Regions from separate parts of the Paenibacillus sp. JCM 9796 genome, predicted to be linked through region 2. Evidence: riboswitches for the same ligand, from Rfam matches in the RefSeq annotation. Region 2 holds a riboswitch; each other region holds the start of a gene.
The links. A riboswitch is a leader RNA that binds a small molecule or an ion and turns the genes downstream of it on or off. The one in region 2 is predicted to bind cyclic di-GMP.

Region 1 (8,056 bases), 2.4 Mb from region 2:
GACGGTCAAGGAGAAAAACACGATTATATGGGATTTACCACTGTGGACAACGGTTTTTATAGCAGCGGGCATCCGGCACAGGGTTCGAATAAAAGGAATCCTTTTGGAATTGTAAAAAGTTCAGATGAAGGTAAAAGCTTTGAAATCCTGGATTTGTATGGGGAAATTGATTTTCATTTAATGAGTGCAAGTTACAAGACGCACACCATTTACGCAGTTAACCCGGAGCCGAACTCTAGGTTAACAACAACGGGATTATATTATTCCAAAGACGATGCAAAGACATGGAACAAAAGCGAAATGACTGGAATAGATGTTGAACTGTCCGAACTGACATCTTTAGCTGTTCACCCGTCCGATGATTCAATCGTTGCAGTTGGAACGACAAAAGCGTTGTATGTATCCAAAGATTCAGGCAACCAATTCGAAAAAATAGCCGATCTACAGGTAACTTCTCTTACCTTTGGTATGGAAGGAAATATAATCGTTGGCAGCTACAAACAAAAAGGGGTTATTTATCAAATGGATCTGCAACAGAAACAGTTGGTTGAGGTGAATATTCCAGATCTTGTTGAAGATGCAGCATCGTATATTGCACAGAACCCAACGAATACCAAAGAACTTGTTTTCGCCACTTTTAATCTGGATGTATATATATCCTTGGATGAAGGGATGAACTGGAGGAAAATTGCGGATAAAGGAAAAGGGGTTTAAGAATAACAGTGAAACGTAATCGAAGATGGATTCAAATTGTTGTATTGTCGGTCGTATTGGTAATTGGAGCTTATACAATTGGATCAGCGTTATTTAGATCAGATTCTTCCGTAAAAATTGGCTCAAAAGCCCCCGAGTTTAAGCTTTTTGGTTTGGATCAACAGGTTCATCAATTAGCAGACTATGAAGGGAAAGCACTGGTAATCAATTTTTGGGGTACGTTTTGTCCGCCATGTGTGAACGAGATGCCGGCTCTGCAAAAACAATATGATCAATGGAAAGACGACAATGTGGTAGTGCTTGGCATTAACTTAAGTGAAAGCCGGGTTACAGTACAAAGTTTTATTGATCGATACGCGATTACGTTTCCGATCATTATCGACAACGACAACGAAATCCGAAACAAATATAATGTTATGTCTTATCCCACGACGTTTTTCGTAGATTCATCTGGCGTGATCAAAGATAAATTTATTGGTGAGATGAAAGAACAAGATATCCTCATCCGGATAAATCGATTATTACAATAATTGCTTCGTGAGCAGTTTATGATCAGGAGGCTGCAATGGATAAATTATTCAACAAATATTATGATCGGTTGATGCAGCCGCTAGAAACAAAAATATTCGGCCGGATAAGAAAACAGCTTCTTTCTAAGGCGAAAGGAAAAGTGCTGGAAATTGGCTCAGGTACGGGTATTAACTTTTTGTACTATGAGTTTGCAGATCAAGTCATTGCAATAGAGCCAGATCCAATGATGTTGGAGCAATCCCTAATTAAAGCACGTGAAGCTACAGTTCCGATCGAAGTGGTACCGGGAGATGCCCAAAAACTACCGTATCCAACCAATTCGTTCGATTCAATCGTTGGAACACTAGTATTATGTACGATACCTGACCCGGCGAAAGCTCTGGCCGAAATCCATAGAGTATGCAAGCCTGAAGGAACGATTTTAATTTTTGAACACGTAAGGTTAAATCATCTGGTCCTTGGTAAAATACAAGACTGGTTAACGCCCGTTTGGAAACGATTATGTGTTGGTTGTCATTTAAACCGCAATACACTTGAAACCGTTGAACAAGCAGGTTTCAGAGTGGTGCAAACGACGTCGATGTGTAGGGAACTGTTCCTAGTAATTGAAGCAAGAATAAAATAAATTGGAAATGTGAGACTGCGGTGAACGATAAAGCGGCAGTTATTCTGGAAATAAAATAGACTGCTTTTATGTATCCGCGAAACACTACGTTATGTAGTTTATAATAGATGCTTGTCAAGGTTCGATGTGTGATGAAAGCATAACTGCCAAATCTATTTAACGGATTTTGGGGGGTGAATAGTTAATGTACTCCTTTTTTAGTAAAATTAGCGCCTTCCTTAGCGAACCATTCGTTAACGCGGCGAACACTGATATCGCCTTTCTTGCGGCGCTGTTTCTCGGTTTTGTTGGTTCGGTTGCTCCTTGTCAAATGTCAGCGAACGTTGCGGCTATTACTTACTTTGGGCAGCGTCAAGCGCAAGCAAGGTTGTCGTGGCCCGAAACGTTCATGTATTTATTAGGGAAGATGATTGTATTCAGTATTTTCGGTGCTTTGTTTTGGTTTTTCGGTCAAAAGATATCCACTGACATGATCCCTTTATATTCTTTTGCAAGAAAGCTGCTTGGGCCGTTATTGATTTTAATCGGATTGTTTTTGCTTGGCTGGATTCGGCTTCCTTTTCAACTTGGGGCTCGAGTGGCAGGATTTTTTGAAAAATTGGCCGATCGAACCGGAGGAAGGAGCGGAGCCTTTCTAATGGGGATTGCATTTTCGCTAGGATTTTGTCCAACAATGTTTGTTTTGTTCTTCGGTTCGCTTATGCCTTTGGCATTGCAATCAACATATGGCGTAGTGTTGCCATCTGTTTTTGCAATCGGTACCGCAATGCCGTTTTTACTAATTGCCGGGTTTGCTGTAGGTTTCGGGTTAGATCGAGTCATTGTTAAGCGTGCCAAAAGGTGGGGGTTGTGGATACAAAAACTTGCGGGTGTGTTATTTATAGTGCTGGGCATAAGCGATACCTTGACATATTGGACTCTAATGTAAATCATGGGAGGTGCCAACGGAAAAATAATGCAGAGTGAGAGCCACGAGTAGTTGATTAGACCTATTGTGTGATCAAGAAATTTTTCGCGAACTTACAATTTGTGACGCTTCTATAGTTTATCCTGTATCATTCGATATGAAATGATATAGAATCGACAAATATCAACACATTTAAACACGTGGGACTTAGGGCGGTGCCAGAAAAATAAAAATTATGGTATTATAAGGCTATGATTTGGAAGAAATAATAGGAAAAATGGCAAACCAGATCGAAAGGCTGGGACGCAAAGCCACGGGTCTTCTGCACTATTGCAATGATCGCCGGGTTACCCTCACAAATCTCACATCTACGAAAAACTAGACACGGCCGTTTGAGGGTACGTGTCTTTTTGTCGTGATTCTAGAATGAATACGAGGTGATGATATATGGAGGAGCGTGTACGCTATGCTGCAAAAGTTGAAGAAGTCATGCGCTGGCAAGAAAGCAGGATACAAGTATTGCTGGTGGACAGCGACCCCGTATGGCAACAACGGTTGACGGCGTTGATCGATGCTGAGCCGGATATGAGTATATCTCATATTGCAACAAACAAAGAATCGGCTATTCGAGCCAGTATGCAATTGGATTTAGACGTAATGATTCATGACCCGGTGTTACATTCGTCGCAACAGGATGGATTGGATACAATTGCCGAAGTGTTGAAGATCAAATCACTGCCAATCATTATCTTGACTTCACTCTACCAGCCCGAGATCATTGTGGATGCAATGCTGGCCGGAGCGATCAATTATATTACCAAGATCAATTATGTGGATGTCGCAAGTGCCGTCAGGGAAGCGTATCAAGGGCAATCCTCCCTTCACGCCGATGTTGCATCCATCATCCGTAATGAAATTGGACTTGTTAAGCGAAGGGAATTGCATCGAATGCTGACTCCTACTGAAAAAGAAATCTTGCAGTTGATCGGTTGGGGCTATACACAACCGGTAGTTAGAGAATTGCTCGGAATCACGTCTAACACAATGAAGACGCATGTTCGCAATATCATTCGCAAATTCGACGTATCTTCCATTCGCGAAGCAGCGGAAAAAGCGAAACGTAGGCGCTTGTACGATCAACTAGATCGCATCACCTGTTAGCGATTCGTTTCCGATTCGAGCCGTTTCGCGATGGTTTGACAACCAATGATCTGTTGGTATGAGGGAAAAATCACCCTCCTCTTTCGAATGTATTATTGGTAAAATGTGGACAAATGCAGGTATCTACAGAGGAATTTTATTACCAAGTTTGTAGGAGGTGAGAATCAAAAATTGACTTAAGTTGCGAAAAATGGCATCCTTACTGCTTCCTCCACTTTACTAGAGAAGGGACGATGATAATGAAAACGGAGCGTGAACAACCTATAATCATGACGATTAACAGGCAGGCTGGCGGAACAATTTCAGGCAGCATGCACAGCAAGGAGGGAATTGTGATGACGCTGACCCAGCACCCCGTCCCCTATGAGAAAGTAGAATTATGGCTGAAGTCTTACAAGGACTGGAAGGCGAGACTGAAGTACATGCAGTCAGAACTGTCCTACATCCCTGAATTAACGCGTACGCTACAAATGGTTGCGGCTCACAGCAGCGGCAGAAAACAGGAAACGGTTTTACGGACGGTTATACGACGTATCGAAATCACCGAACATGAAATCCCGTTGCTGCTATCCAGAATCGGTTTGATCGACTATGCTTTCTCGGCTCTCACCCCGGAAGAAAGCTTGTTCATTCGGTTACGATATATGGATCAACTGGCGCTTTCAGACGCCATGAGCCGCCTAGCACTTTCCCGCCGCGCGTACTTCTACCTTCGAAAGCGAACATTGCACAAAATCTATATGAAAATCAAAGATCGGGCGGTTTTGTTGGATTTGGATTCGTCCCAAAATGATTGACCGGTTTCAGAAGATGCATATGCGCATCTTCTTTTTTTGCGTCCATTTTTCATTTTAATACGTTTTTATTCGTTACGTCCAATCCCAGTAAATACGATTAATGTCTCGCCAATTGATTCAATGAGTATTGAGGAGATTATAACACATACATTGGATACTGAGAATAGCGAATCTATCGAATGTTCATTTGACTTACTCTGCCTTATAAGCTGAAAGAATAAGGTGGTGGAAATGTGAACTCAATTCGGGATTCGTTAGGTCAGCGCATTCGCACATTGCGGGAACAATACGGATGGACGCAAGAGCAGCTTGCAGAGCGGGCAGACCTCCATCCTAATTATATCGGACAAATTGAACGCGGGCTAAAGAACGTTTCATTGGATAATATTTATAAACTGGCTGTTGGTTTGCGCATGGATTTGTCTCAGTTATTTGTTTTTGAGAATCGCGAACTTCCAGAGCCGTTGTCCCAGATTGGCCAAATGCTACAGCATTGTTCCGAAGAAGATTTAGATTTTCTGATTCAACACATCGAGCATTTGTTGAAGTGGAGACAAAAGTAAGTAACTGCTCGAAAGGAAGCGCCGGAACTGCATCGAACATGCACCGAACGCAGCACTGGATTTGCTCTCTTTTTGCACAAAGTCTGCACGCGTTATGCACATGATCCGTGTTATGATGTTAGTGTGGACAGGTTGTGCAACCACAAGCATCATGAAGACTGGTTGTCCCTTTCATCAAGCGCCGTTTCTTTCCCTGCTATCCCAGTGGGAAGAAATACGGCGCTTTTTTTATTTTGTTACTGATACAGCAGTCGTCGACTATATTCCGAATGTAAAGGAGTTGAACTAAACATAGGGCAACGCCAACCATCAAAGGCCCGCACAATTTCTCGCACGGTGTTGCCAGGTGAGAAAGGGAGTTGATGTTGATGTATCCCGACGACACATAATAACAAGCGGCGAATGATTCATCGGCATGCGTGGAATCAAGTTTATCAAGTCTTACGATCAGACCTGGTCGCAATCAAGCGTTGGCACGCTCTGCGGCAAGGTCTTTTTTGTTGTCCTTCCCGCTTGTCAGGAAGCGTCGGCTGTCGCTCTCCCCCCTCTGTTTTGATTGATCAAACAAACCAAAACGGAGGGACGAGTATGAAAAAGATCAATTTGAAAGACATATATCCTTTTTGGAAAACGGATGTATGGGTTGAAGTGGATGACGAGGTGGCTCAGGAGCTGCATCGGTTTGAATTAATTGAAAGCGCATACAAACTGCGCACGTATCGTCACCGGGCGTATTACTCGCTGGATCGAAACGATGGAATTGAGAAGGACGTTCTTTTTCTTTCGATTTCGCCGGAGGAGTACTATGAACGCAAGCTCTCCCGGCAACAGCTTTACGAAGCGTTGTGCCAGTTGCCGGAGAAATCGGCCAGACGAATTTATGCACACTTTTTTCTAGGCATGAGCAAAGTCGCTATTGCCAGAGCTGAGCATGTCGATGAACGGGCCGTTCGTAAATCTATTAAACAAGGCTTAAAGATAATGGAGCGTCTACTCAAAAACATGTGATTTTTCGTCATTGGGTCCGGTTTTCCCGTCAGAATGAAATGTTATATAGAGGATCTTTTCAGACAGCGGCTGGTTGCATCCAGCCGCTCATCATTCTCGGTGAGAGGGGCAAGTATCGATGCATCCTATTCGATTTCGGGATGAAGAACACGAGAGGTTCTATCATCAAATGCTGGCTGAAAGGAAATGCAACGACGGCTATCATCGTGCGCTTTTTTACACATTGGGCATTTCCCGGGAAACTAGGAGTCATGTACGTGATTTGTTTGATTTTTCTAACGGCGGCATTAATCCCAAGGGCCTTTCGGCCCCATGGCAAACCGGCAGTTCCATTCGAATATGTCGGCTCGCCTTTAATCTATGGAACGGGTGGACCGAACCAGGTGGGGAACGCTTCTCCACTCCCAACGAATTATTCGATTGCAGCTACGCCCCTTTCTTTTTCGAGGCAATTCATCTTCGTTATCCGGAATATTTCCGAAGTCAGGAAAAGATTTTCAAACGGCTATCTGAACAAACCCGCTGAACAGATACCGATTGTCGGGGGTGCATAAGAAGATGAAAGAAATTAAAACGAGGGTTGTTGTAAAAAACATAAAACGGCTGGATAGGTTCAAAAATTTAATGGAACGAGTAAGGAAAACGGGTGTCCGAGTCAAGAATCATACAGACAACGATGAGTCGACTTCCCCATCTCCTGTTGAATTTGCGCAACACCGCACCGCATCGTCAATTAAAACAATGGCTCAAATGGGCATTCGCATGAAGACCAACAGCAGACTGATTCGGTTGATTCAAAAAAAGAGGGCAACTCCAGTTGAAGATGCTGCTAATCCACAATCGAGTGGGTTACCCGTAAAAAAGTATAAGAAAACGACAGACGGGGTTATGAAGGCGAGAAAAAATCCCGTTAACGATTCCCGACTTTCCCCGAATGCCGATGCTTCTAACATGAGTACACTGCGATTTACCCGTAGGATGCAACCCCGTGAGCCGTTCGATGGAAAATACCTTTTGCCTTCTGATCAACTACCGGGAAAACAACGCTTTGTACGAAGCCGGGTCAATGCCCGGCTTTTGCATCGTTCTCAAAAAAACAGCTTTCCTGACCAGATGCTAAGAATGGACGTTAGACATCCAAAGTCCGTCGTAAAAAATGAAATAATCATCACCGCCGCGGCATCTCATTCAGCAAATGTACGAAGCAATCACCCTAAAACGCTAACGCCGGAAAGATTGAAGCCACGACATTTCAGACAAGCGTTATCCCGTATCCCCTCCGCTATATCAAAACAAGCAGGTTCAACGATCAAACGTAAAGAACGAAAATTCAAGGTATTACCCCTATTTATTAAAACCGGGCAACGACTGGGTCAGACTAATAATCATCCGGATTCGCAAGCCGAAGGGAAAATGAATGCGTTCAAAACGGCACGGCGGACAGTACAAATGGTGATGACTGCCCGCCGATCTGTTCAAAGGGCACAAGCCGCCGCGAGATTTAATCTTCGGATCATTAGAATGGTTGCAAAAGCAACCGCCCTGCTCGTCAAGGGATTGACGGCGCTTTTGGGGATCAGTAGTTCCGTTATCATCTTGTTGTGCATTGTAATGGCGGTAGCCGCAGTCATTTCCTCTCCCTTTGGCATCTTTGTATCCGGCGAAAATACGGACGCCGATGTAAAGCCGCTTTCCCAAATTGTTGAACAAATGGACGATGAATTTGCCGCCAGACTGGAAGAAGTACAGC
Region 2 (8,056 bases):
TCCCCCTTTACAAAATCCCGAGCGGAGGCATAACCGTCATTTCATCAACGACCGAACCTTCTGGTTGACATAAGAGATACACCAAATGCTTGGCTAACGATTGAACGGGAATCATGTCGGATGCATCCGGCTTCAGTTCCATCCGGTCCCAGAATGGAGTCGCTACCGCGCCGGGCAATACGGCCGTTACCTGTATGCCTTTATTCCTCAATTCCGCTTGCAATACTCTCGTTAATCCCAGTACCCCGAATTTCGAAGCGGAGTAACCGCCGCAGCCGGGCAGTGCCGTCGTGCCGGCGACAGATACGACGTTAATCATTTTACCGGCACGGTTTTCAACCATATGCCTTCCGAAATATTGGCAGGCGAGGAACGTACCTTTCAAATTAACGGCGATCATTCGATCGAAATCGTCACTGGACATCGTCAACACCGATTCGAACACCCCTGTGCCCGCACTGTTGATGAGTGCATCAATGGTGCCGAACCGCGATATCGCCTCTTCGGCAAATCGGCTAACGCTATCTTCATTCGTTACGTCCAAAGGGACGGCTAGCGTATTCGCATTCATCTGAGAGGCTGCCTGCTTTAATTCGGCTTCATGTCTTGCTCCCAGCACAAGATTCGCTCCCAATTGACTGAGCAATAATGCCGTTTCTTTGCCGATCCCGCGGGACGCCCCGGTAATTGCAACGGTTTTTCCTTGGAGCTGCAGAAAGTCAATCATCTCATTCACCCGGTCCGCAATACTCGAAATAATTTTTTTCCGTTTCCCACAGTCCGACTTTTCGGAGCTTGGGAAGATGCGGTCGCAGCATGTTGTAGATCACGAGCGCTACGACCTCGGATGTCGGATTCAACTCTTTAAATTCAGCCGTATCCAGGTTCAGATGCTTATGATCCAGCTTATCCAGCACTTCTCTTTCCACAATGGCATCCAAATCCGCCAAATTCATGATCATGCCCGTTACCGGATCCGGCTCGCCTTCGACGGTGACATCAAGGTAATAATTATGTCCGTGCCCATGCGGATTGTTGCATTTGCCGAACAATTTCTTATTTTCCTCCGGCGACAAATGCACGCTATGTAATCGGTGCGCAGCGCAAAAGTGATATTTGCGTGTAAGTCGTATCAAGCATCCCGCCTCCTTTACCGAACTTAAATAGTGGTTTTCATGTAATTGAATCCGGTGCAATTCGCAATCTTGAAACCGCTGTTCCAGCGAATTCCAGATGTACTCAACTACATTTTCCGTAGTCGGTATGCGATGCTGAAAATAGGAATGTTCACGGTCCAAAAACTTCCCGTCGAGCTCCTCTTCCACAAATGAACTCACGATTTGTTTAATATCCGTTGTATTGACAACAATCCCGGATTTTTCATTCAATCGTCCCTTGACCATCACTTCCAGCTTGTAATCATGCCCATGGCCGCTGGAGTTGCTGCAGCGCCCGAAGACCCGGAGGTTTTCCTCTTCGCTCCACTGGGGAACCCGATAAACGTGAGTTGCCGAAAAATCGATTCTTCTCGATAAATAAAGCATCGCCGTTTCCCCCTTCCTAGGCTCTGGATATGGAACGGTCAAACTCTTCACATAGCGAGACGTTGTCGGCAAATATCCCCTTCTTCACCGTTGTCACCGTAGACGTTCCCGGTTTTTTCACGCCCCGCGCGCACATGCATAAGTGAGTTCCCTCCACGGTTACAATGACACCCTTCGGCTTCAGCACATTCAATACGGCACTCGCAACTTGCTGCGTCATTCGCTCTTGCACCTGCGGACGCTGCGAGACCAGCTCTACCAATCTGGCAAATTTGCTTAAGCCGACGATTCTCCCATCCGGAATATATCCGATGTGCGCCTTTCCATAGAACGGGATCAGATGATGCTCGCAGAAAGTGTAATAAGTCATATCCTTTACGGTGATGATCCCGTCGTACTCCTCTTCGAACGTTGTCGTCAGCGCCGATTCCGGATTCACCCCCACACCTGAGAACACTTCCCGGTACATTTTCGCGACTCGTTTCGGTGTATCCAGCAGACCTTCCCGGTCCGGATTTTCCCCTATTTGCTCGAGAATCGTTCGAATGCTGTCTTCAAGAACATCTTTACTTGCCAAATTGGTATTTGATCGTATGGTCATCTAGTATTTCCCTCCTTAGAAACAACAAAAAATCCAGTCCGAATAGAACTGGATTCGTATATACAGATCCGTCCCTAATTCGGCGGCCCAGCCGTCATAGCGTTACCGCCTTAGACCCGAAGCTTTGCGTCCCCACCTTTCGATGAGTTTGCCATTATCGTTAAGAATATAAGCCAAGTATAGTCTATTATACCTAGATAAGCAATGATTTCTTTATTGAAATCTTTGATATAACGACATTTTTCGACGCTATATGAGAATAAAGTCGAAAAATACGTGATATTATCGCGCATTTTTTCGACATTTGATGCCAAAGGCGGATGAAGCCGCACAGGTTGCATAAACGAAGAGACGGGGCAAGACGGGCTGCATGCACCCGCCTTACTCCGTCTCTCCTTGTTAGCAGCAGCGATTGATCTTACCGCTTTCATAACGCTCGTGAAGCGACAGCATATAGAACTCCTTCTCCGTCAAAGGGGTTTCATGCGGATGGCGCTCTTGCTGATGCTTCAAGTATTTCTCATAGTCCGGAATACTGAAAATGACCTTGATTGTCGCTTTGGCCTTGCTGGCAAAGCTCGTTATCGTTCTCATGGCATCAGGCTCCAAAAGTAGATTTGACAAACGGCGCTTCTTTTAATACCGGTTTTTGTTTTTGGATCAAAATTTTGTACCAGACGCGTAAAGATTCAATAATCATCAGGATCACCACAATCTCGAAGAAGATCGTGAGGCCTGCATCGATATAGTTGTTCGTCACAATCTGATGCATGACGTCCATATTTTTGGCAGGCGCGATGACTTGCCCCTGATCGATCCCGTCCTGGTATTTCTTCGCAGCCGCCAAAAAGCCGATGCTTGCCTGAGAGGAGAACGTTTTTTGGAAGCCGGCCGTTAATGTCGTTACCGCGAGGAACACGAACGGCACGATTCCTACCCAAGCGTAGCGGGCCTTGCCCATTTTGATCATAATCGTCGCCGCGACGGCGAGAGCGATGGCAGCCAACATTTGGTTCGCAATCCCGAACAGCGCCCACAACGAATTGATGCCGCCGAACGGATCGATGGCTCCTTGATACAAGAAGTAGCCCCAGGCCAAGCAAACAATAAACGAAGCCAGGAAATTATACTTGAACACTTTCGTTTGAGCAAACGGCTTGTAGAAGTTGCCGATCAAATCCTGAAGCATAAAGCGTCCTACCCGTGTGCCCGCATCCACAGCCGTTAAAATAAAGACCGCTTCGAACAAAATCGCGAAATGGTACCAGAATGCCTTGGCCCCGGCCAGGAACGTTGAAAAGATTTCCGCCATGCCGACGGCAAGCGTCGGCGCCCCGCCCGTTCTGGAGAGAATGGTGTTTTCACCGATTTCTTTGGCTGTGTTCGTAATTTGTTCCGGTGTCAGCGTGAAGCCCCAGGATGAAATTTTGGCGGCGACGGCAGCGGGATCGGTTCCAATAACGGCCGGCGACGAGTTCATAGCGAAGTAAATGCCGGGCTCCAAGGCGCACGCGGCGATCAAGGCCATGACGGCGACGAAGGATTCCGCGGCCATACCGGCATATCCGATGAAGGGCGCATGACTTTCTCTTTCGATCAGCTTTGGTGTCGTCCCGGAAGAAATCAGGGAATGAAAGCCGGAAACGGCGCCGCATGCTATGGTAATGAACAAGAACGGGAATAAATTGCCGGAGAATACGGGACCGGTCCCATCGATAAACTTGGTCACAGCCGGCATTTGCAGCTCCGGCAATGTCACCAAAATACCGCCCGCCAGTAAAATGATGACGCCGATTTTCAAGAAAGAGCTTAAATAATCTCGGGGTGCAAGCAGTACCCACACCGGCAAAATCGAAGCGATCAGGCCATATACGACCATCATCAGGGCGATCTGCGGCGCGGTGAAGGTGAACATCTTCGCCAGCACCGGATTGGCGGCAACAAATTGTCCTGCCCATAATACGATCATCAATAGAACAAAACCGATAATGGAGCCCTCAATGACTTTCCCCGGTCGAATAAATCGCATGTAGAAGCCCATGAAGATGGCGATCGGCATCGTCATGGCGATCGTAAACATTCCCCATGGAGACTCCGCCAACGCTTTCACGACGACGAGTCCAAGTACGGCGACGATGATAATGAGGATCGCCAGCGTTGCAATAGAAGCTAACGTGCCGCCGAATCGGCCGACTTCGTCTTTCGCCATCTGACCGAGCGACTTCCCGTCCCGCCGCATGGATCCGACAAGCGTGACGAAGTCCTGCACGCAGCCCGCAAGTACAGCTCCGATAATAATCCACAGAATGCTCGGCAAATACCCCATTTGTGCGGCCAAAATCGGACCGACCAGCGGACCGGCTCCGGCGATCGCCGCAAAGTGATGGCCGAAGAGCACGTATTTATTCGTCGGGACGTAGTCCTTGGAATCGTTATGCACATGGGCCGGCGTTGCCCGGTTGTCGTTTAATTCGTAGATCTTCCTGGCAATGAACCGGCTATAGAAACGGTAACCAAAAGCATAAGTGCAGATTGCGGCTATGATGAGCCAGGCCGCCGAAATTTTCTCGCCGTTCGCAAGCGCGAGCATCGCGAACCCTAGCGCGCCTAACGCCGCGATCAGCCCCCAAACCCCGTACGAAACCCATTTGTTTTTCATGATCCCACTCCTCGTAAGCGTTATTGTCGCGCGAACACAGTCCGTACGAACCAGGCCCAAGCTGGCTGTACGTCTTGCATTCCTCCAACCGGTTTATTTTGAGAGCGCTTGCAAATAGTATAAATCGTCTGGAGTCTTCGCGATACGCCTGAAGCGCATCATGCCGAATTTGTCATCTATGATGTTAAATTTCAAGTTTCAAACGCAGCGCTTTCACATAATTGCGGCTGACGGGTATCGTGCTTCGCGCCTCATCGTCCATCAGCAGATTGTAGGCCCCGTTGACCCACGTTTTCAGCTCGGCGATGGCGGCCAGATTGACGAGATAGCTCTTATGGCAGCGGAAGAAACCGAACGGCTCCAGCTTCTGTTCCAGCTCTACCAACGTGTACGTAACGTGATAGGCTTTATCGCGAATATGAACCTGGACATACTTGCCCTCCTTGCTAATATAGATGATGTCCTTCGGGGACACATACTTAATGCCTTCTTCCATTTCGAGCGCCAGCTTGACGCACGAATTTCCGGCCGGCGGGATGGCTGGGGCTTTCGTCCCCGTTCCCGTCCGCGTTTTGCGCAGCTCCCGGAAGACGCTGTCCAAATCATCTTCGTCGAATGGCTTGAGCATATAGTGAAAAGCCCGCACCTTGAACGCATCGACGGCATATTGGTCATAGGCGGTGGAGAAGACGATCTTCACCTGCGAATTCAGCTCGCCGACGATTTCCGCCACTTGAAGCCCGTTCAAGTCCGGCATGTCCATGTCGAGGAACAGGACATCCGGGGCTTGTTCCTTCACTTTCTTAATCGCATCCATGCCGCTGTTCGCCTGAGTCACCCGGTCCACGTCAGCGAGCTGCTCCAACAAATATACAAGCTCTTCCCTTGCCGGTGCTTCATCATCGGCAATTACGATATTCCAGCCCATGGATCCCTCACCTCACCCAAAAAGTAATTTTCGTTCCTTCCCCCGGACTGCTCTCGATTTCAAGCGGCCGCACTTTCCCGTAATGATAGCTCAGACGCTGTTCGATATTACGCAAAGCCATGCCTGTATGATCTTCCTGCCCGTCCTCCCGGATGAAGGTCAAGCCTACTCCGTTATCCTCGACCGTAATTCGCGCATGCCTCTCGCCGCTTTCCGGCTCCTCCTTCACGATGAGCCGGATCACGCCGGTCCTCTCGATGCCCTTGATCCCATGCACGATAGCGTTCTCGACGAGAGGCTGAATCGTAAACGGAGGAATGTGATGATCCAGTACGCGTTCGTCAATATCGGCGTAAAACTCCAGCTGATCCCCGAGACGCGCTTTAATCAGACTCAGATAGGACATTACCAATTCATATTCGTCGCGAATCGTAACCATTCTTTGGTTGCCGTTGCTCATATTTTTGCGTAAAAATTTCGACAAATGCATCACCATCTGACGCGCCTCTTCCGGTTTGGTGCGAATGAACGATTTGACCGTGTTCAGCGCGTTAAACAGAAAATGCGGATTCATCTGGGCCTGCAGCGAGCGAATCTCGGCTTCCGCAAGAAGCTGGGCCTGCCTCTCCGATTCGACAAACGCATACTGCTGGGACAATAGTCCGGCCAGGGAAGTCAGCATACGCCGGCGGGATGGATTGTCATCCTGCTCCCGTTCAAAATACAACCGGAACTGTCCGATCGGCCGCTGATTGGGAATGCCAACGAACAGGTCGATGCAAAACTTCGTCTTTCTTCCTTCCATCACCCAATCGGAACCGTTCTTGGTGAAAAACGCGCCAACCGCTTTCGTCTCTTCATTCAACACCTTGGCGATTTCCTGAACCGCCTTCTCGAACTCCAGCCGCCAGAGCGGCATCGTCATATCGGCGATTTGCAGCGCTCGGTGGGCATGCTCTGCGCCGATACGGTCCTCTTCCCGCTCCATCGTATTGTACAGCACAAAATAAAGCGCAACCCCGACGCTGTTAGCGAGCGTTTGCGGAAATCCGATGAGCGATACCAAGCCGACCGCTTCTTCCCAGGGCTTAGCCAGCAATAAAATGAGCCCCATCTGCAGCGACTCGGCCATGAATCCGACGACGAAGGCGAGCTGGACCGACGCTACCTTGCGGAAGCGCCTCTTGAACGCATTGCGGCAAAGCCCCGCCAACACGCCTTGAAGGATAGGAGCAACCATACAGGCGACGGCTACGAATCCGCCTAGGCTGTAACGATGCACGCCGGCAGCGATACCGACGATCAGTCCGCTCTTCACCCCTCCAAGCAAGCCGGCAATGACAACGCCCACGGTCCGGGAATTGGCAATGGCCGCTGTCGGGGAAACCTCGCCGATCCACGGGGCCGGTTGATACGTATAATTGGAGACGGTCACACCAGAGTACGTTCCGATAACCGCATAGGCGGTGAAAAAAACAAGAAACCGCCATTGATACGTCTTGTCCCCTTGATAGCTCATATAGCTGCGCATCCAGCGGCTGCGGGAAAAGGCAAATGCGAGCGCTATCAGAAAGCCGACCCGCTCGATCATATCGACGAATAGCTGCAGCATCGCTTCATGCCCCCCTGCGTACCCTTTTAACGTTATCCTAGCAGATATGAACCGCACTTGCAGTACAATTTCGTTTCCAGTGAACGGTCAGCTGTCGACATTCTTGCACCGCAAAGCAAAAAAGGCTGGTCAGATAGCCGCAGCAGCAGCGTTCTGACCAAGCCTTCGAAACGATTACACGCTGAATCTTGTGCGATACCCGCACTTCTTGCATAATTCCTCAACCGCTTCTCTTCTGGAGAAACCGTTATACAGATTGTTCGCCCGTTCGCCCTCCACGATCTCGGAGAACGGCGTCCGGTGAATATTTCCTAAATTAATAACGCCCTCTCCGTCCAGACAGCAAGGCACTACCGTTCCGTCCACAAGTATACCCGCCTGGTTCCGAAGCGCATGACAGAATCCGCTTCCCTCTATTTCCGGCGCCTTGAGATCGGGCCATTGAAATTCATGATCCTGATTCAAATAAATACGGTCGGCAATTTTCAATCCGCTGCCTCGCACGAATTTTTCTTCGATTCTGTAGGGCAGATGAAATTCGCGTTCGATGATTTCCAGAATTTCGCGATTTCGATTTCTTTGCTGGTTCGTTGCATTGTCCGTATCGAGATTCCATAGCCTCAAGGAGATGATCATGCCGGTTTTCTGTACCGCTTCCTTCACATAGGACAAAACACTGCAAATGTAGCCTTCCTTGTCGGTGGAGCCGGCA
Region 3 (8,056 bases), 2.7 Mb from region 2:
TTGGCTAAATGGTGCGCCGATCTCATAGAATTTATACGCGAAGGGTATCCCCCATGCCATATGGCCCTTGGGCCATTAAATCTTTGATATGATACTAGCAAATCAGCCACCTGTCAATAGCCTGGATTTTCCAACAACAGAAAAGACATTCCCGGGTACGAGAATGTCTCCGCTGTACGGATGACTTAATTCATACTAATTTAATAGGAATAGTGATATAATAGCACCGCGCATTTTCCCCTGTCAATAGACCGCTTTACCGCTGTTCCGCAGTTAACCGTTCATACAGGAAGTCCACGACGTGCTCCGCCTTCATCCGCTCCGTCATGCCTTCCAGCACGTGGCTCACATCCTTCACCCGCTCGGCAAAATCCTTCGCCGCCTCCGCATACGCCGGATCGTCGTGCAGCAAGTGCCGTACTATCCCGAGATACAGAGGCAGGGGCGTTGGAGCCCCGCCTACGGGGACCGGACGCAGCCGGGCGGGCAAACGCAGTCCGTCCACGGAAACGGCTTTTAGTAAAATGTGTAAATGATTTGTTACATAAATGAAATCTAATTTTCATCTGTCTTTAAGCTTCCCCGCCTATAATAGAACTCGACCCCCTTTTGATATATAAACTTTTAAGACCCGCAAGCCTTGCGCTCGCGGGTCTCTTTCTGTCTTGCCCACCTGCTCGTTCTCTGTGCTCTGTTGTTTTGTTGCCCTGCCCCTCTGTTTCTCTATTCCATCATTCCCCATGACGTCCTGGGCGAAGATCGCAACCCGACGATAGTCTTGATATAATGAACAGTAACTTACCACTGTGCAAAGGATGAGATAGCGGCGCATGGCATTCGGAATTAAACGAGAAGAATTGACGGCGTGGAAGGAAGCGGTGACGCGCGGGGAAATCGCTTATTTGACGCATTATTGGCTGGACCCGCGGTTTCCGGGCATTACGTCGGTGACCAAGGTAGGTAGTGCGGATCTCGAACGGCTCGAGGCATGGTGCCGCGGCAACGGCCTGAATCCCGCGTATATCCATAACCGCCCGCCCTATCCGCACTACGATCTGATCGGACCGAAACAGAAGGAAATATTGCGCCGGGAGCGGTTATGGGATCATTTGGAACGCTTTAAGCTGTTATAAACCAGACACGGGGCCGCGGCGGGGAGCAGGCGGCAAGAAAGGCAGCTCCGGCTCACTGTTCTTCGCTCGGCACAACCCTGGCCTTAATCGTGTCGAAAGGAACCGGTGTATAGTCCCAATGCTCGACGCTAACGTTGACGTACTGTGTCCCCTCGTACTTTTGCCCGTGGATGTGACCGTGAATGTTCACGTAGGGCATATGCTTGTTCATGTACATCGGCTCGTGGGACAGGAAGAAAAATCCGCCGTACACGATCGGATACTCGCTCACTTCATCGAACCCGGCGTCGAGCCACCAGCGGCGGCCGCGGCCCCGGTCGTGGTTGCCGAGAATCAGCACTTTGTACCCGTTAAGAGCGGACACGATCTGCTTCGTTTTCTCCATATTTAAGAACGAGAAATCGCCCAGATGAAACACCTGATCGTCCTTCCCCACCACAGCGTTCCACTTCTCCGTCATGACTCGCGTCATCTCTTCGCTACCGGTAAACGGCCTCGATTCGAAATCGATAATGTGCTTGTGGCCGAAGTGATGATCGGAGATCATAAATACGTTCGCCATCGTATCCCCCCTGTCGATCCTTAATACTGCCTCTAACTATCGGTTCCCTCATTCGATCCGGAATCGCATCGCAGCCCGGCACCGGTTACGCCCCTACCGGAGGCAGCTCCTCGCCCCGCTTGATTCGCTGCACGCCGTCCTCGCATACCCCGTACGGCTCCCAAGGGCAGCCGACGCAGATCCGCCCGATGTCGCCTGCCTCCATCGTCTCATCGACCGCGCCGCATACGTCGGCCCAGCTCATCTCGCGGCCGACCCGCAGCCCGAGCTTCTCCAGCACGCGCGAATCGCGATGCGCTACGCTCGTTTCTTCGCAGTGCGGGGGCTTGTCCTTCGGATATGCGGCGCAGATGTCGTCCGGCCCCTCCACCAGCACGACCCGCGTCTGCGGCTGTTCACGAAGCCGCTCATAGATCGCCGTCATGTTGGTGCAAAAGTCGGGCGAGTAGCCCATCCCCCGGTAGCCTAGCAAACATAATAAATGATGCCCTCGAAGTCGAATCATCCGGTGTCCCATCCTTCCCCTTACTTGCGGTCCGTAGTGTCATGAAACAACAGGCTGCCCCGCGGGCAGCCTGATCTTCTCTTACTTATATTGGCGCCAGTCGAGACCGCTGTTGTTCAGCAAATGATCAAAGTCGTTCTCGAGACGCTTCTCTTCGGCCTTGCGGGCTTCCGCCGCTTTTTGCTTGGCGGCTTCCTCGCGTTTAGCCGCTTCCGCTTTCATATCGTCCGCCTGCGCCTTCAGCTTGTTCACGATATCCGGATTCAGAAGATCCTTCAACGTGGCCGGTTTATCGGAAGTAGCCGGCTGAGCGGCGGATGTCGGCCGTTTTTTCTTGACCATATCCATCACCTCGGTTTCATCCACATTATAGCAGGTTTCACCGGGTCGCACTACTGCGCGGTCCCCCGGCAATGGTTCGCATTTACTTATTAAAAATACATCGCTTGCTAAAATATAGTGAATTCATTACTCTTAGATTTAGAACATGAATCGGAGGTGCGAACCATGAAACTCGGAATTTTGGATCAATGCCAAGTCGGCGAAGGACAAACCGCCGCGGATGCGTTGAAGGAAACGACGCGGCTGGCGCAAGAAGCGGACCGGCTCGGCTATGCCCGATACTGGGTATCCGAGCATCACGGCAGCAGGATGCTGGCCTTCTCCAGTCCGGAGGTGCTGATCGCTCACCTGGCCGCGGCGACCTCGCGCATCCGTGTGGGCTCGGGCGGCGTGATGCTGCCTCATTACAGCTCTTATAAAGTGGCGGAAAACTTCAAGCTGCTTGAGGCGCTTCATCCGAACCGCATCGATCTCGGACTCGGCCGCGCACCGGGAGGCATGCCGCTGGCGACGCGAGCGCTGCAGGAGCATAAATATGTAGACACGGACCGCTATCCCCAGCAAGTCGCCGATTTAACGGGGTTCTTATACGAATCGCTGCCTCCCGATCATCCGTACGCCAAATTGCAGGCGGCGCCTTCGATCGCAACCGCTCCCGACTTGTGGCTGCTCGGTTCAAGCGATGAGAGCGCCAAAATCGCGGCCCAACAGGGGACTGCCTACGGATTCGCGCAGTTCTTCGGCGCGCCCGGCGGGGAAGCGGCGATCCGGTATTACCGGGAGCACTTTCAACCGTCGGGCTTGAACGATCGTCCGCGAGCCCTTGCTGCGGTCCTGGTCGTATGCGCCGATACGGAGGACGAAGCGAACCGGTTGGCGACAAGCTCGGATCTGTTCTTCCTTCGCTTGGGCAGCGGCCTCGACCAGCATGCCTTCCCTTCCGTACAGACGGCTATGGACTATCCGTATACGGAATACGACCTGCTGCGCATTCGCGGGGCCCGTGAGCGCCGCTTCGTAGGCACGCCCGACCGCGTCAAGGCCCAACTGCTCGATTTTGCCGAGCGGTACGGCACCGATGAACTGATGATCGTCTCCCCGATTCACAACTTCGGCGCACGCGTACACTCCTACCGTCTGCTGGCCGACGCCTTCGGGCTTCCGCAGACGCCATGAACCGAACAAGCGACCGCTCCCCGATACAGACCGGGAACGGTCGCTTGCTCGATCTATCCGGTCCCGGCGACTTCCGCCCGGGATAACCGACTCTCTTTTAACCTGTGTATAACCTCGGTTGTGGATATGTTAATGAATGTACTAAAACCTATGCACAGGAAGATGAGATAGCCTGTTAGTAATGTGTATAAGCCTGTGAATAACGCAGGTCATTTCCTTGTCATGGATGCGGACGATCGTGTTGCCGCCGACCGGCAGCCGCCCCATGGACTGTTCACAGCTTCCTTACATTTCGGCTTGCTGGCCCGCATCCTGCTGCACCGCCGATTCCGGTTTGGCCTCCCGCCACGCCGGTACGCGCTTGCTGTTGTGCGCGCCGAGCATCATGCCGGTGCCGAGAGCGGTACATTCAAGCGGATGCTCGGCAATATGTACGGGAACCCCGGTCTCCTCGCGGATCCGTTCATCAATTCCTTCCAGCAGAGCGCCGCCTCCGCACAGCAGAATCCCCTGCTCCACCACATCCCCGGCAAGCTCGGGCGGGCACCGCTCCAACGTCGCGCGAATAGCTTCGACCAGCAGCTGCAGGAAATCATCCACCACCGTGTATATTTCCCGGGAGCTCAACTGGATCGAACGGGGCAATCCGTTAATCACATCCCGCCCCTTAATGCCGAGAGTACGTTCTTCGGAGGAAGCACGGGCCGTTCCGATTTGTTTCTTGATTTCTTCGGCCGTTCGTTCCCCGATCTCCAGGTTGTACTGCCGTTTCACATAATCCATAATATCTAGGTCAAGAGACATCCCCGCCCGGTTCACCGTATGGCTGGCCACAATGCCCCCGAGCGACAAGATGGCCACTTGACAGCTGCCTCCGCCAATATCGAGCACCAAATGACCGATCGGCTCGTCAATCGGAAGTCCTGCCCCGAGCGCAGCAGCCAGCGGTTCCTCGACCGCAATCGCCCGTTTGGCTCCCTTATGGACGATCGTTTCTTCAACGGCCCGCTTTTGCACATTGGTAATGCCGCAAGGCACGGAAATATATACTTGAGAGCTTCGCAGCAAAGACGAGCGGCCTTGTATTTTTTTGATAAAATGCTGAAGCATGCTGCTGGTCAGATCGAAATTGGCGATGACGCCATTCCTCAAGGGATAGGTGATGTCGACATGAGCGGGAGCTCGTCCGATCATCGCTTGCGCCTCCGCGCCTACGGCCAGCAATTCGCCGGTGCTTTGATGAAAGGCGACTACAGACGGTTCGCTCAGCACGATGCCTTTACCCTGCTCGAAGATCACCGTGTTTGACGTTCCTAAGTCAATACCGTATAACTTGTCAAATCGTTTAAACATGAAACTTCTCCTCCTTTATTGGAAACCCGATGCGCGATTTGGAGGTGGATCAGCCGGATCTTCTATAGTATTCTGCTTCACTTGCAAATTTGAGGGGGAACTAGCAAAAATCGTGAAAATCTTCAAATATTTTTGACAAAATACGACAGATCGTTTATTTTTAAATGATATAGAACTAAATACCTACGGCAAACTCGTTCGAAAGGCGGGGACGCAAAGCCACAGGTCTTCCGCAGTTTCTGCGATGATGGCTGGGTTGCAATTTAAGACACTACCTTTCGGTAGTGTTTTTTGCTTAGTGGGCGGTTTGTCATTCACAAGGTATGGATCAAAACTATCGTGGATGGGAGCAGCTATTTTGTTTACAAGAACTTCTTCACCTGTCGTTTCATTCTTTTACCTGGTCCTGTTGCTGGTCTTAGCTTGTTTGGGAAACATCATGAACCTGTCTCTATTTTATGGAGTCGACTTTATATTCGGCAGCATCTTTGTATGGCTCATCATGAAGCTCTATGGATTTAAATGGGGATTGATCGGGTCTATTCTCGCAAGCAGCGCTACCTTAATTTTATGGAATCATCCGTATGCTATGCTGGTCTTTATTGCAGAGACGATATTCGTCGGCCTCTTCTACCGGCAGAAGATCAGCAACTTCGTCTTCCTGGTCGCGTTGTTCTGGATCCTGCTGGGCATGCCGATGATCTGGTTATCCTATCATTATGGATTGCAGATGGACGCTACGGCTACGTTGACAGTTATGCTTAAGGATGCTGTCAACAGTATTTTAAATGCTTTGATTGCAAGCCTTATCCTCACTTATTTGAGGGCTCCCATGGGGACCGGTCGAACCTCCAAAAAAACGTCCCGTTCTTTGTACGATATTCTTTTTAACATTTTTGTCGCCTTAATCGTCTTTCCCCTGCTGCTTGTCATGATCATGGTGAGCCGAGAGGAGATTAAGAAAACCGATGCGGCGATTCAGGAAGCGGCGGAACGCCAATCGGAAATCATTGAGAACGATATCAGCAACTGGAGAAACGTTCATGTGTCGGCTGTCGAGCAATTTTCCAATCTCGCGGCTGAAACTGATCTGAACGATGCAGAGGCTCTGCAGAGGCTTACTGCTCATTTTAAACAAATTTTTCCTGATTTTCATAATATGTTCATCACCAATGCTGCAGGAACAACCGTAACCTTCTATCCCTTACATAATATGAACGGCCAACCTACGCTCGGTTTGAACTTCTCGGACAGGCTGTACTTTATGCAAAACAAAGAAAGCTTACAGCTTGTCATTTCCGATGTTTTCGCTGGAAGAGGCGGCGTGTCCGAACCCGTCGTAAATATCAGCGCTCCGATCATGAGCGGCCGGCAGTTCCAGGGCATTGCCGGCGGGGCCCTGGATCTCGGTTATATTAGCCAAAGAATTCAAGCACTCACAACATATACGAACATCCATGTTACCATCGTGGACCGCAACCGGCACGTGATCGCCAGCACCCGTTCCGCGAATGCCGTTATGCAGGAATATGACTGGAAAAAAGACGGCGAGATTCACGACTTGAAGGACGGCTTCTACTATTGGCTCCCCAAAAATATCAAAAATCCGATGAAACGGTGGGGAAACTCGTCATACATCAAGATCACGCCGTTATCAGGCCTTGGGGACTGGACCGTCATCGTGGAATCGTCGTTTGCGCCTTATCAGAACGGATTGTACAAGTCCTATATCAAAACACTTACGATCCTGTTGATTTGCGGACTGATCGCAATCATTACGTCCTTCTTCATCAGCCGTTCGATCGTAAGGCCGATCATTCGGTTAGCGCATACGACAACGGACTTACCCAATAAAATATTGGAGAAAAACGCCGTTCATTGGCCCAGCAGCCTATTGACCGAAATTACGATTCTCATTGCGAATTACCGGATCATGGCCGAGAGACTTCACTACATGTTTCGTGAAATTCAGCATCTTGCCTATTACGACCATTTAACAGGCCTTCCCAACCGGGTGCTGTTCAATCAGGAATTGGAAGTTTCGTTAGAGCAGAGTAAACGTAACGGGCAGACGGCAGCCATCCTTTTTATTGATTTTGATCGTTTTAAAGTGATTAACGATACCCTTGGACATCGGAACGGCGACCTTCTGCTGCAGCAAGTCGCGGAAAGGCTGAAAGGCAGCATCGAAAGCAATGATTTCCTCTCTCGTATGGGCGGAGACGAATTTACTGCGGTATTCCCGAACATGACCCGTGAACAAGCCGCCCAAGCCGCGCAAAGCATGCTTGATCTGTTTACCGCTCCTATCCTGATTAGCGGTCACGAAGTGTTCATCACCCCCAGTATCGGAATCAGCATGTATCCGGACGACGGGGAAGATCAGGAAACGCTTCTTAAGAATGCCGATCAAGCGATGTATGCCGCCAAAGACAAGGGCAAGAACATGTATCAATTTTATACGTCCGAAATGGATGAGGCTTCCTGCAATCAAATGACGCTGGAAACCATGATGCGTAAAGCGTTGGATCATGGCGAATTCGAGCTTTACTATCAGCCCAGAATGAATGTAAGGTCAGGAACGTTCAGCGGGCTGGAAGCCTTGATTCGCTGGAGACATGCGGAACGCGGCTGGATTCCTCCGACCGATTTTATTCCTCTGGCTGAAGAGACGGGGCTGATCAATCCGATCGGAGAGTGGGTTTTATATACGGCTTGCGCGCAAAATAAAGCTTGGCAGGATGCCGGATATCCGCCATTTTCCGTTTCCGTCAACCTGTCCGTCAGACAATTCCGGGAACAAAACCTTGTCGAGCTCATCCCCCGGGTACTGCGGGAATCCGGACTGAAGCCGCAATATCTGGAGCTGGAAATTACGGAGAACCTCAGTATGCATCATATGGAATATGTGCTGTCGATATTACATGAGATCAAAAGGTTGGGCGTCAAAATATCCATGGATGACTTCGGGACGGGCTATTCTTC
Region 4 (8,056 bases), 1.1 Mb from region 2:
CCATTCTTACTCTATTGTTTAGTAGATTTGTAGAAAAACAGAGCCCCATTTGACTTCAAGTAACCATTTTTTGGTTCTATTAACACTAAATATAAGATTCAAAAAAAGAGAGGAAAGGCTGCTTACCAGCCCTTCCTCTGATTCCTTGCCTTCACTAGCTTCATCGGTTTAAACCCGTAACTTTAGAGTCTTACACCCTTATTCTCACGATTTCGTAATTTCTTATTGATTTACGTCGTTACCGCCCTTGACATGGAGCCTCCAGGGGGCATGATTTTTCGCGATAGGGCGATGCGGATCACACATGCATCGCGAGGCTAACAAGCCTATCATGCCCCACCCCTCCATGTAAAGGGCTTTATCCATCATACCTTAATCACAAGCGGTTTTATGGCTTGCTTATGCATAGCTTGATGAAACTCGTGCGGGGACAGATCATACAAACTGCCATGGATACGCCGCTGATTATAAAACAAGAGGTAGTCAGATACGATGCGGTATGCATCCTGATAACTTTCAAATTCATGTCTGGAAAGACATTCTTGTTCTAAAATGGCATGGAATGCTTCGATATGCGCATTTTTATTCGGCGTTTTCGGAGGAATCCGTTCATGTTCTACACAATACTCCAAGCATGCTTCTTCAAAAGCATGGCTGATAAATTGCGGGCCGTTATCGGTACGAACCACTGGCAGTTGATCTTTCTCAAAGAGCTGCCGTTTCCATAACGCTCTCTGCAGGATCTGCGCGGCATGCTTCCCTTCGCAAGAGAGGCCCATATGGTAGTCGATAATCGATCGGTCGTAGACGTCAATCAGGCTGAGCAAGAAAAAGAAACGCTGCTCTGCTGCAATATAGCCGTATTTCACGTCCATCTCCCAAAGCTGATTCGAAGCGCGGATCTCACGGTTGTTCGCCAGCTTTCGGGGATATTGGATTCGCTTCCGACGTTGTGGCTGCAGGATGCCCAGTTCCTGACACAGCCGATATACTTTTTTCTTGTTAATGATCAGCCCATACTGTCGTTTCAGGCATATGGTTAATTTACGGTAACCGTAAGTCGCTTCTTCCCCGGCAATAAGCTCCAGCAGCCATTCCTTGATCTGCTCGTCGCTGACGGGACGCCGCTTATGATCCAAGGAAAAGCCGGGAAGCGGCCGTCCGCCGTTATACACTCGCTCTTGCTTGAAATGTTTCTTACGGTAATAGTATGTCGCTTCACTGACGCCGACGATTCGCAGCACCACTGCAGCTTTATATCCCCGCGCAATCCATTTGTCGGCAATCTCTATTTTGTCCGATAGGCGGGGTTCACCTTTTTTACGAGATCACGAAGAATCGCAATCTCCAGATCCTTCTCGCCCAACAGCTTTTTCAATTTGTCGTTTTCCTGCTCTAATGCTTGAAACTCTTTAGATGATGGAGTGTAGGCTGCAACTTTTTTGGATTCTGGTGATGTGTTTTTCCAGTTTGCATGCTTCGATTGACGAATCCAACGAGCGAGCATTTTCCCGTCTATTCCATGTCGTCTTGCAACTTGACTTGCATTGCCTGCTTCTAAGGCCTCTTGGATGAGCTGCTGTTTAAATTCGATACTGTAACTCTTGCGCTGCATCTTTGATCCCTCCACTTTCGTTCATTCATATTGTAGTGGATAAGGATAAAAGACTCAAAGGTAATTATGGGGCTTTAGAGTCATCATGAGACACATCGGCAAGTGCCCGTCCACTGTCTATCCATTATAAATGGTACCCGTGAAACTTCTTTCCCCAAAGTTGCTGTTTGCCAAATTCACTCCTGGACCCGTACTGGCTATAATAAAGAAAGTGTACGTATAAGTTCCTGGCGGCGGATCATCTACCCATGTAATCGTACTTATCTGTTGAAAAAAAACTTGAATGGTAATACCGCCACTAAGGAAATAAACTACATCATCAATTTCATTAGCTAAGAATGGTTACGCCTCTCCTAAAGAAGATGTTAAATCCATAGATAAGGGTGGAATTAGCCGATTGCTCAAAAACTCCTGAAACATTCCCGTCCAATTTTATTTTTTGACCTGGACCTAATGTGGCGATCAGTGTTAGAGTTACGTTATTTTGGACATCAAACGGAACAATATCTGTAAACTGCTGGTTTAAAATTTGTGTTACTACACCTGTAGGTCCTGTTGCCCCTGTGGCTCCTATTGCTCCCGTTGCCCCCGTCGCTCCTGTCGCTCCCCCTGCACCTGTGACCACCAGAGCCTCGACATCGTCTACCAGTACGTCAGCCGTTCCGGCTTGCGGTAGCGCATTAATCGCGATCAACGCTTGCGTCGTGCCTGCAGGTGCCGGAGTCGTCACATTGTACACTTCGAGCCAAGTATCGTCCGTCGCCGCATCCGGAAGACGGGAGGAGATGTTGTTCACAATCAAACCGGTCCCCAGAAAGTTAAATAACGCGTCATAGTATGAAACCGAGGTACTGACGATCGGGTTCGGCAGGGCGCCAAGTTTGGCCAACGAAAACAACAGCTCCAGATTATCCCCCGCCGTGATCGGAACGAGTTGGACGATGAACGAGTTTAAGCCTCCTCCATTCAGCTGCGCACGGAAGAACCCGGAATGGCTGTTAGCGCTGTTAATAGACGCGTTCAGCGATAGCCAAGGGACCAGCGACCCGGTTTCGAACCCCCCGTTTACTACATTATTGTTTAGCGTCAACTTTGCTCACCTCCATATTTTTAGCCGATACAAGTAGATTAACTTGAACCCGCTTCATATAAAGTATGTCGCATAGATGAAGCCGGAGGACAACTATACGGAACAGTGACGTCTTCTAACCTCGAAAAAAGGGCATGTACCGAGCAATGAATGGGCGATGCATATGGCACGTGTAACTTCTTGAAATGACGAAAGGCTCATATACTGAGAAAAGTACGACTATGGAAAATGGAGGGATTTTAGTGGCACAACGTTACTTGAAGCTGGCAGCGATTTATTTTACGGTGGGGGTCCTGCTCGGTATGGTGATGGGCATCATTCACGATTTCAGGCTGACCTCGGTTCACGCTCACTTTAACTTGCTCGGCTGGGTCTCGATGGCTTTATTCGGTCTTATCTATCATTTCTATCCGGGTGCGGGGCAAACCAAATTAGCCAAAACACACTTCTGGCTCCACAATATCGGCCTCCCGATCATGCAGATCAGCATCGCTTTGCAAATTACGATCGAAAATATGGCATTCCTGCCCATCACGATCGTGAGTTCACTGTTGGTCGTCATCGGCGTTATCCTGTTCACGATCAACTTGTTTCAACAGGTCCGTCCAACCCCTGCCCCGTAAAGGATAAGCACTTCGTAAGCTTAATGGGCACCTGGCTCCTCGCGGACAAGTTTTCGGTCTAACACTCCATAAGCTGCATATCATGTAAGAAATGCGCTGGCTAACATGATGCCAAGGAGGAGGCCGTCAATTGTACAGGAAACCGGATCCGGTCCCCATTGAGGAAACATCCATCTGGCTGTGCGGCGAAGAGAGCTGCACCGGTTGGATGAGACAAAACTTCACGTTTGAAAAAAGTCCCGTCTGTCCATTTTGCAATTCGGATATGGTACAAGGCACGAGACAACTCCCTGTTCTGATCAATAAGTCGATAGAAGCGTAATTTCCTATGCAAAAAGACTGCCCGAGAGGCAGTCTTTTTGCATGCAGGGGTATCCGAACGAAGAAGAGGCCTTGTAAACGGTCGAACGGGTTTGGGATTCGGGAGAGCCTGTCGGCATTCCCTTATCCTACTCCGCCGCTTGCGCCAAATGCTCTTTACAAAACGCATCCACGAGCGCAATCTCATCGTCTTCCATCTCAAACTCCAGATAACGTTCTGTCGTTCGCTCGAAAATTTCGTATTTGACAATTCCGCTGCTGTCTTCTTCGACTTTATAAATGACCCGAATATACAGGCCCTGTTCGGAGTACAATTCGTCATCCTCGGGCACCTCGATATCCAGGACGAACTCGTACCGCTTGCCCGCTAATATTCCATAAGGGTCCTTGACCAATTCCACTTCATATCCGGTAACCGTTAACATTGCTTCATTCCGCCTTCTGTTTCTAAAGTTAGTAAACGTGTGATTCTTTCATTATAGGAAGCTTCCTTGAGAAAAACAAATAAGGCCGGCTTGAAGCAGCAGCCGGCATTGAATAGGTCGTTCTATTTGTTCGGATTTATCGCAACCAGATCTGCAGGGCTCTGCGGAATGATTTCGTACGTTTCGTATTGACTCAAAATGCCTGTAATTTCATAGGTGCCCCCAACTCGAATCTCATGAAGATCAAGCAGACCCTCCATCGCAACCAGCGTAATGACGTTCCCTGCTTCATCCGCGACCGGAATGCGGTAAACGCCATCCGTGGGCCCGGCAGGAAGCTCCTTCATTTGTCCGGGCAGCTTTACCAGCTGTCCTTTCAACGCTTCCGCTCGTCCGGCATGATTCAAATCGGCCATTTGCAGAGAGCTCGGTGCAGGTACGGACTTATTCTTTTGCAGCACCTGAATCGGGGCGGCTGTCGGACGAATCTCCAGAAGGCCTTGGCGGTCGCCAACCACGCCCGTCACCTGAATCCGATTCCCCGCCTTCGCATCGGGACCGCGATAATCATAGATGTGAATGCCTCCGGTTTCGTCTTGAATATGGACCGACCGCTTCCCGCCGCGGATTCGCACCTGATTCTTCACGACGACCCCTTGTACGGTGACGAGCTGACCGGGGAGGTCTTTAGCTTCCATTACGGATACGAGCGGCGCTTCCCCGGTAGACGTACGCAAGACTTCGTTCCGGAATGCCGCGGCAGGCCCGATGCTTCCCGCGAACGCTTCAAACGGGATAGCGGTCAAGCTCAGAAGGATCAGCAGCATGAGGTGAGCAGCGTATTTCTTAAGCCAACGTTTCAATGAGATCCGCCTCCTGAGAGTACTTCAGTCTATAGGTATAGGATAGAAGACGGATGTTAACCGCATACGTGAACTATGTAAACATTTTGTTAAATCAGGCGCTCCAGCAGAAGGCCCCCACAAAGGTGCAAAGTGCGCATCCGGCTCCGCCCCAGCGAATGCCCGAGGCGGCCGCGGCTGCAACGTTTACGACGAGTATACCCCATTTGCGGGAAAACGATTCTAACGGCTTGAATTCCGTTCATCAAACCGTTACTCGGTAAAAGTAGCTTTTACCCGTTTGGATATATGAAAATACATCATCCAGATCCACGATACGATTACCGTCAAGCCCGTATTCGCTGCCAGCTTCATCTCATCGATGCTTTCCTTTTGAACGGCGTACAAATACATAGCGATCATCAAGCTAGCCCCTATATTTACGAGATAATAAGCCTTCATTAAGTTTGGGAGCGTCCGGCTTCTCTTCCACCATTTCGCAATGAGGATCAGATATACAGGAATCGACAGCAGGCTTAACGTATAGGAAAAGTAATAAAGCGGCTTGCTGACCGCAGCATTCGAGTCACTCATAAACAAACTGACAAGCGTTGCCGCCAACGAATAAACAAGGCCTACAGCCGGCAGGCTCAGCCATCCTCTAATGCCGGCAAAGACTTGATTCGTATCCGTTAGCTGCGTTTGGGCCAAATTCCCCGGACTCCCTTCCTGCAAGTCATTTTGGCTTGAAACCATGCTTAGCTCCCCCTGCTATTGAGATTTTTCGATGTCAAGAAATTTTTCATTAAACTTTTCTAATGAAATTCTAATAGTAGCGGCTCATCCCAGGCGCGAAGGGCTTCGCTCCGACCGCCGGTAATTCATGGAAGTTTAAGATATGGTATCGTTGTTCTTGCGGACAAGCCGTATCCAAACAACAACCTAAAGGGAGGAAATAAGAGATGAACAACACGAAGAAAAACCGTCTCGGTAAAACCTTGGTGGGAGTCAGCCTTAGCCTCTCCCTGTTTTTTTCGGGCAGCATGTTCTTGGCGCCTCAGTCGGCTCAAGCGGCCGTCGCAAGCAATGCTTCCGTAGCGGACAAAGTGATCTCAACGGGTAAACAATATCTCGGGACACGTTATCAATTCGGAGCTAAAGCCGGAAATACCAAAGCCTTTGACTGCTCCTCGTTCACGCAATATGTATTTAAACGAAACGGCATCAACATTCCCCGTTCGTCCAGGGACCAGGCTAAAGCTGGCACCTATGTTCCAAAAAGCAAGTTGAAGCCGGGCGATTTAATCTTCTCGGATACGAACAGAGACGGGGTTATTAATCACGTCAGCATTTATATGGGCGACGGAAAAATACTTCATACGTATAAAGTCGGCGTGGGAGTTACCATTTCCAATTTTAAAGGCAGCATTTGGGACAAGACTTACGTAACAGCACGTCGCGTGATTAAATAAGGGGAATACCTCTAGGCCATTATTTTATTATCTCATAGCTTGACTGCAAACATGCAGAGCTCACGAAGAGCTCTGCTCTTTTTTTATATTCATAGCCTCATCCCCAAGTATATACCTTCATCTATTCGCTGCCGGAACGCGGTTTCCCTGCTCACATCAGATACATCGCCACAATCGTCGTGACCGCCAAGCCGATCAGCACCGGCTTCAGATTGCGCCGGATGCAGGCGATGGGATAGGCGTTCGCGGAGGGAGGAGCCGATAACGGAAAGTACGTGCATCCGTCCCGGCATACTGTTAAGATGTGATCATAAGAGCAGCATACTACCCGAGATCGAGGAGGATTTACCGTGGAGTTCCGTTTGGAAAGAATCGAAAACAAGGTGGAGTTTTTTCAAGCGTACGACTTGAAATCGCTGGAGCGTCAAATCGACCAGCAAATTGAAAACAACAAAGCGCTCATGTTGGACGTATTTGCCGTTCAGCACCACACCGTATTTGATCCCAATGCGGGCAAGTTGTCGTACAGCGCCGTCGTTCATTTTAAGGCGAAATAAAGCGGCAGGATGCGTCCCAAGCGGCCAGGCTGCGCAAATCCGGACCTGCACCGGAGGCGAAAGCCGGCCGCCGCTCTCCGACTCTAGTGCGATAGCATTAAGACGAAAAACCCTTCCATTCTACATTATGGAACAACTTTCTACAAATCTTTACAATTCTATTACATAATAGTATGATAAGCTCATATAAACGACTGGATCTAGGAAATAAGACACGAAAAGGCACACTGTACGAAAGTGCAGGCCGCAAAGCTACAGGGGCTTCACGAAACGGGAGTTTCGTATGCCAGCCAGCTTCCGAACGCTCGGCTCTGGTACCTGGCGCGGAGACCGGTGATGGCTGGTCTCTTTTTTATGTATTCAATCAACAATCAGGAGGGCATTAGCATGGTAAAGGGCAATCGAACTCAGCGCAGTCAGAAGTTCCTCATTATTTTCACCCCCGGCATCGGGCTTATGAACCGCTTCAAATATGCCAGTAAGTTTTTATTAATCGGACTGCTTGTGCTCGTACCGCTCAGCATCTTCTTGTATTTGCAATTGTCCGCGTCCGCCAAAGAAATCGCTCTCACCGAGCAAAAGCAGGTCGGTCTGGAGTACGTGAGCCGGTTAAACGACTTTCTGATCGCGGTCGATGTTCACCGCGCATTGATTGTCGGTTCCATTCACGGCGATAAAGATTTGAAGTCCCAATTAGCCGCCAATGAGGAAGCCCTGGATCAAATCGTGGCCGGGCTGAACGAATTGGATGGCCGGTTAGGCGAGAGCTTGAATTCGACGGAACAATGGAAAGCTCTTCAATCGAAATGGTCGGAACTGAAAGGAAGGGGCGTCAGCCTCACGGGTCAAGATGCATTGGACCAATACGGTGCCATCTTGACGGATACCCGGGCGATCATCACGCGAATCGGCAATGCGTCGCATCTCGTGCTCGATTCCCAGCTGGACAGCTATTATTTAATGGACTCGACAGTCCGCCAATTTCCCACTCTGATGGATCGCGTCGGACGAGCACGTGCTCTGGCCGTTCATTACGCGGGGTCAAAGACGCCGATTTTCACCACGGAAGAACGAACCCTGACATCGCTGCTGGACCAAATCCGCACGTCGA

Region 1: another riboswitch for cyclic di-GMP. It lies ahead of ACZ439_RS09550 (response regulator); the one in region 2 lies ahead of folE (GTP cyclohydrolase I FolE).
Region 3: another riboswitch for cyclic di-GMP. It lies ahead of ACZ439_RS10740 (EAL domain-containing protein); the one in region 2 lies ahead of folE (GTP cyclohydrolase I FolE).
Region 4: another riboswitch for cyclic di-GMP. It lies ahead of ACZ439_RS03185 (methyl-accepting chemotaxis protein); the one in region 2 lies ahead of folE (GTP cyclohydrolase I FolE).

Annotation. Positions count from the first base shown of each region.
Region 1 is NZ_AP043723.1:2,000,108-2,008,163, reverse strand. It holds gene ACZ439_RS09570 (F510_1955 family glycosylhydrolase) at 1-714, shown strand, start outside; gene resA (thiol-disulfide oxidoreductase ResA) at 723-1,244, shown strand; gene ACZ439_RS09560 (class I SAM-dependent methyltransferase) at 1,280-1,870, shown strand; gene ACZ439_RS09555 (urease accessory protein UreH domain-containing protein) at 2,055-2,798, shown strand; cyclic di-GMP riboswitch class I at 3,047-3,132, shown strand; gene ACZ439_RS09550 (response regulator) at 3,225-3,938, shown strand; gene ACZ439_RS09545 (hypothetical protein) at 4,178-4,735, shown strand; gene ACZ439_RS09540 (helix-turn-helix domain-containing protein) at 4,969-5,298, shown strand; gene ACZ439_RS09535 (RNA polymerase sigma factor) at 5,887-6,306, shown strand; gene ACZ439_RS09530 (DUF6075 family protein) at 6,425-6,832, shown strand; gene ACZ439_RS09525 (hypothetical protein) at 6,865-8,056, shown strand, end outside.
Region 2 is NZ_AP043723.1:5,213,085-5,221,140, reverse strand. It holds gene ACZ439_RS25140 (SDR family oxidoreductase) at 8-727, opposite strand; gene ACZ439_RS25135 (6-carboxytetrahydropterin synthase) at 729-1,544, opposite strand; gene folE (GTP cyclohydrolase I FolE) at 1,561-2,145, opposite strand; cyclic di-GMP riboswitch class I at 2,224-2,308, opposite strand; gene ACZ439_RS25125 (CstA-like transporter-associated (seleno)protein) at 2,545-2,739, opposite strand; gene ACZ439_RS25120 (carbon starvation CstA family protein) at 2,744-4,804, opposite strand; gene ACZ439_RS25115 (LytR/AlgR family response regulator transcription factor) at 4,989-5,732, opposite strand; gene ACZ439_RS25110 (LytS/YhcK type 5TM receptor domain-containing protein) at 5,740-7,344, opposite strand; gene ACZ439_RS25105 (radical SAM/SPASM domain-containing protein) at 7,519-8,056, opposite strand, start outside.
Region 3 is NZ_AP043723.1:2,247,600-2,255,655, forward strand. It holds gene ACZ439_RS10705 (hypothetical protein) at 257-505, opposite strand; gene ACZ439_RS10710 (hypothetical protein) at 831-1,133, shown strand; gene ACZ439_RS10715 (metallophosphoesterase) at 1,186-1,695, opposite strand; gene ACZ439_RS10720 (DUF1284 domain-containing protein) at 1,781-2,200, opposite strand; gene ACZ439_RS10725 (YqkE family protein) at 2,282-2,542, opposite strand; gene ACZ439_RS10730 (LLM class flavin-dependent oxidoreductase) at 2,708-3,718, shown strand; gene mreB (rod shape-determining protein) at 4,004-5,071, opposite strand; cyclic di-GMP riboswitch class I at 5,249-5,335, shown strand; gene ACZ439_RS10740 (EAL domain-containing protein) at 5,430-8,056, shown strand, end outside.
Region 4 is NZ_AP043723.1:615,191-623,246, forward strand. It holds gene ACZ439_RS03135 (IS3 family transposase) at 366-1,247, opposite strand; gene ACZ439_RS03140 (transposase) at 1,289-1,615, opposite strand; gene ACZ439_RS03145 (NTTRR-F1 domain) at 1,944-2,705, opposite strand; gene ACZ439_RS03150 (cytochrome-c oxidase) at 2,948-3,328, shown strand; gene ACZ439_RS03155 (cold-shock protein) at 3,459-3,650, shown strand; gene ACZ439_RS03160 (DUF6509 family protein) at 3,778-4,074, opposite strand; gene ACZ439_RS03165 (hypothetical protein) at 4,197-4,937, opposite strand; gene ACZ439_RS03170 (DUF2569 family protein) at 5,190-5,672, opposite strand; gene ACZ439_RS03175 (C40 family peptidase) at 5,879-6,388, shown strand; gene ACZ439_RS03180 (YrzA family protein) at 6,739-6,945, shown strand; cyclic di-GMP riboswitch class I at 7,157-7,247, shown strand; gene ACZ439_RS03185 (methyl-accepting chemotaxis protein) at 7,333-8,056, shown strand, end outside.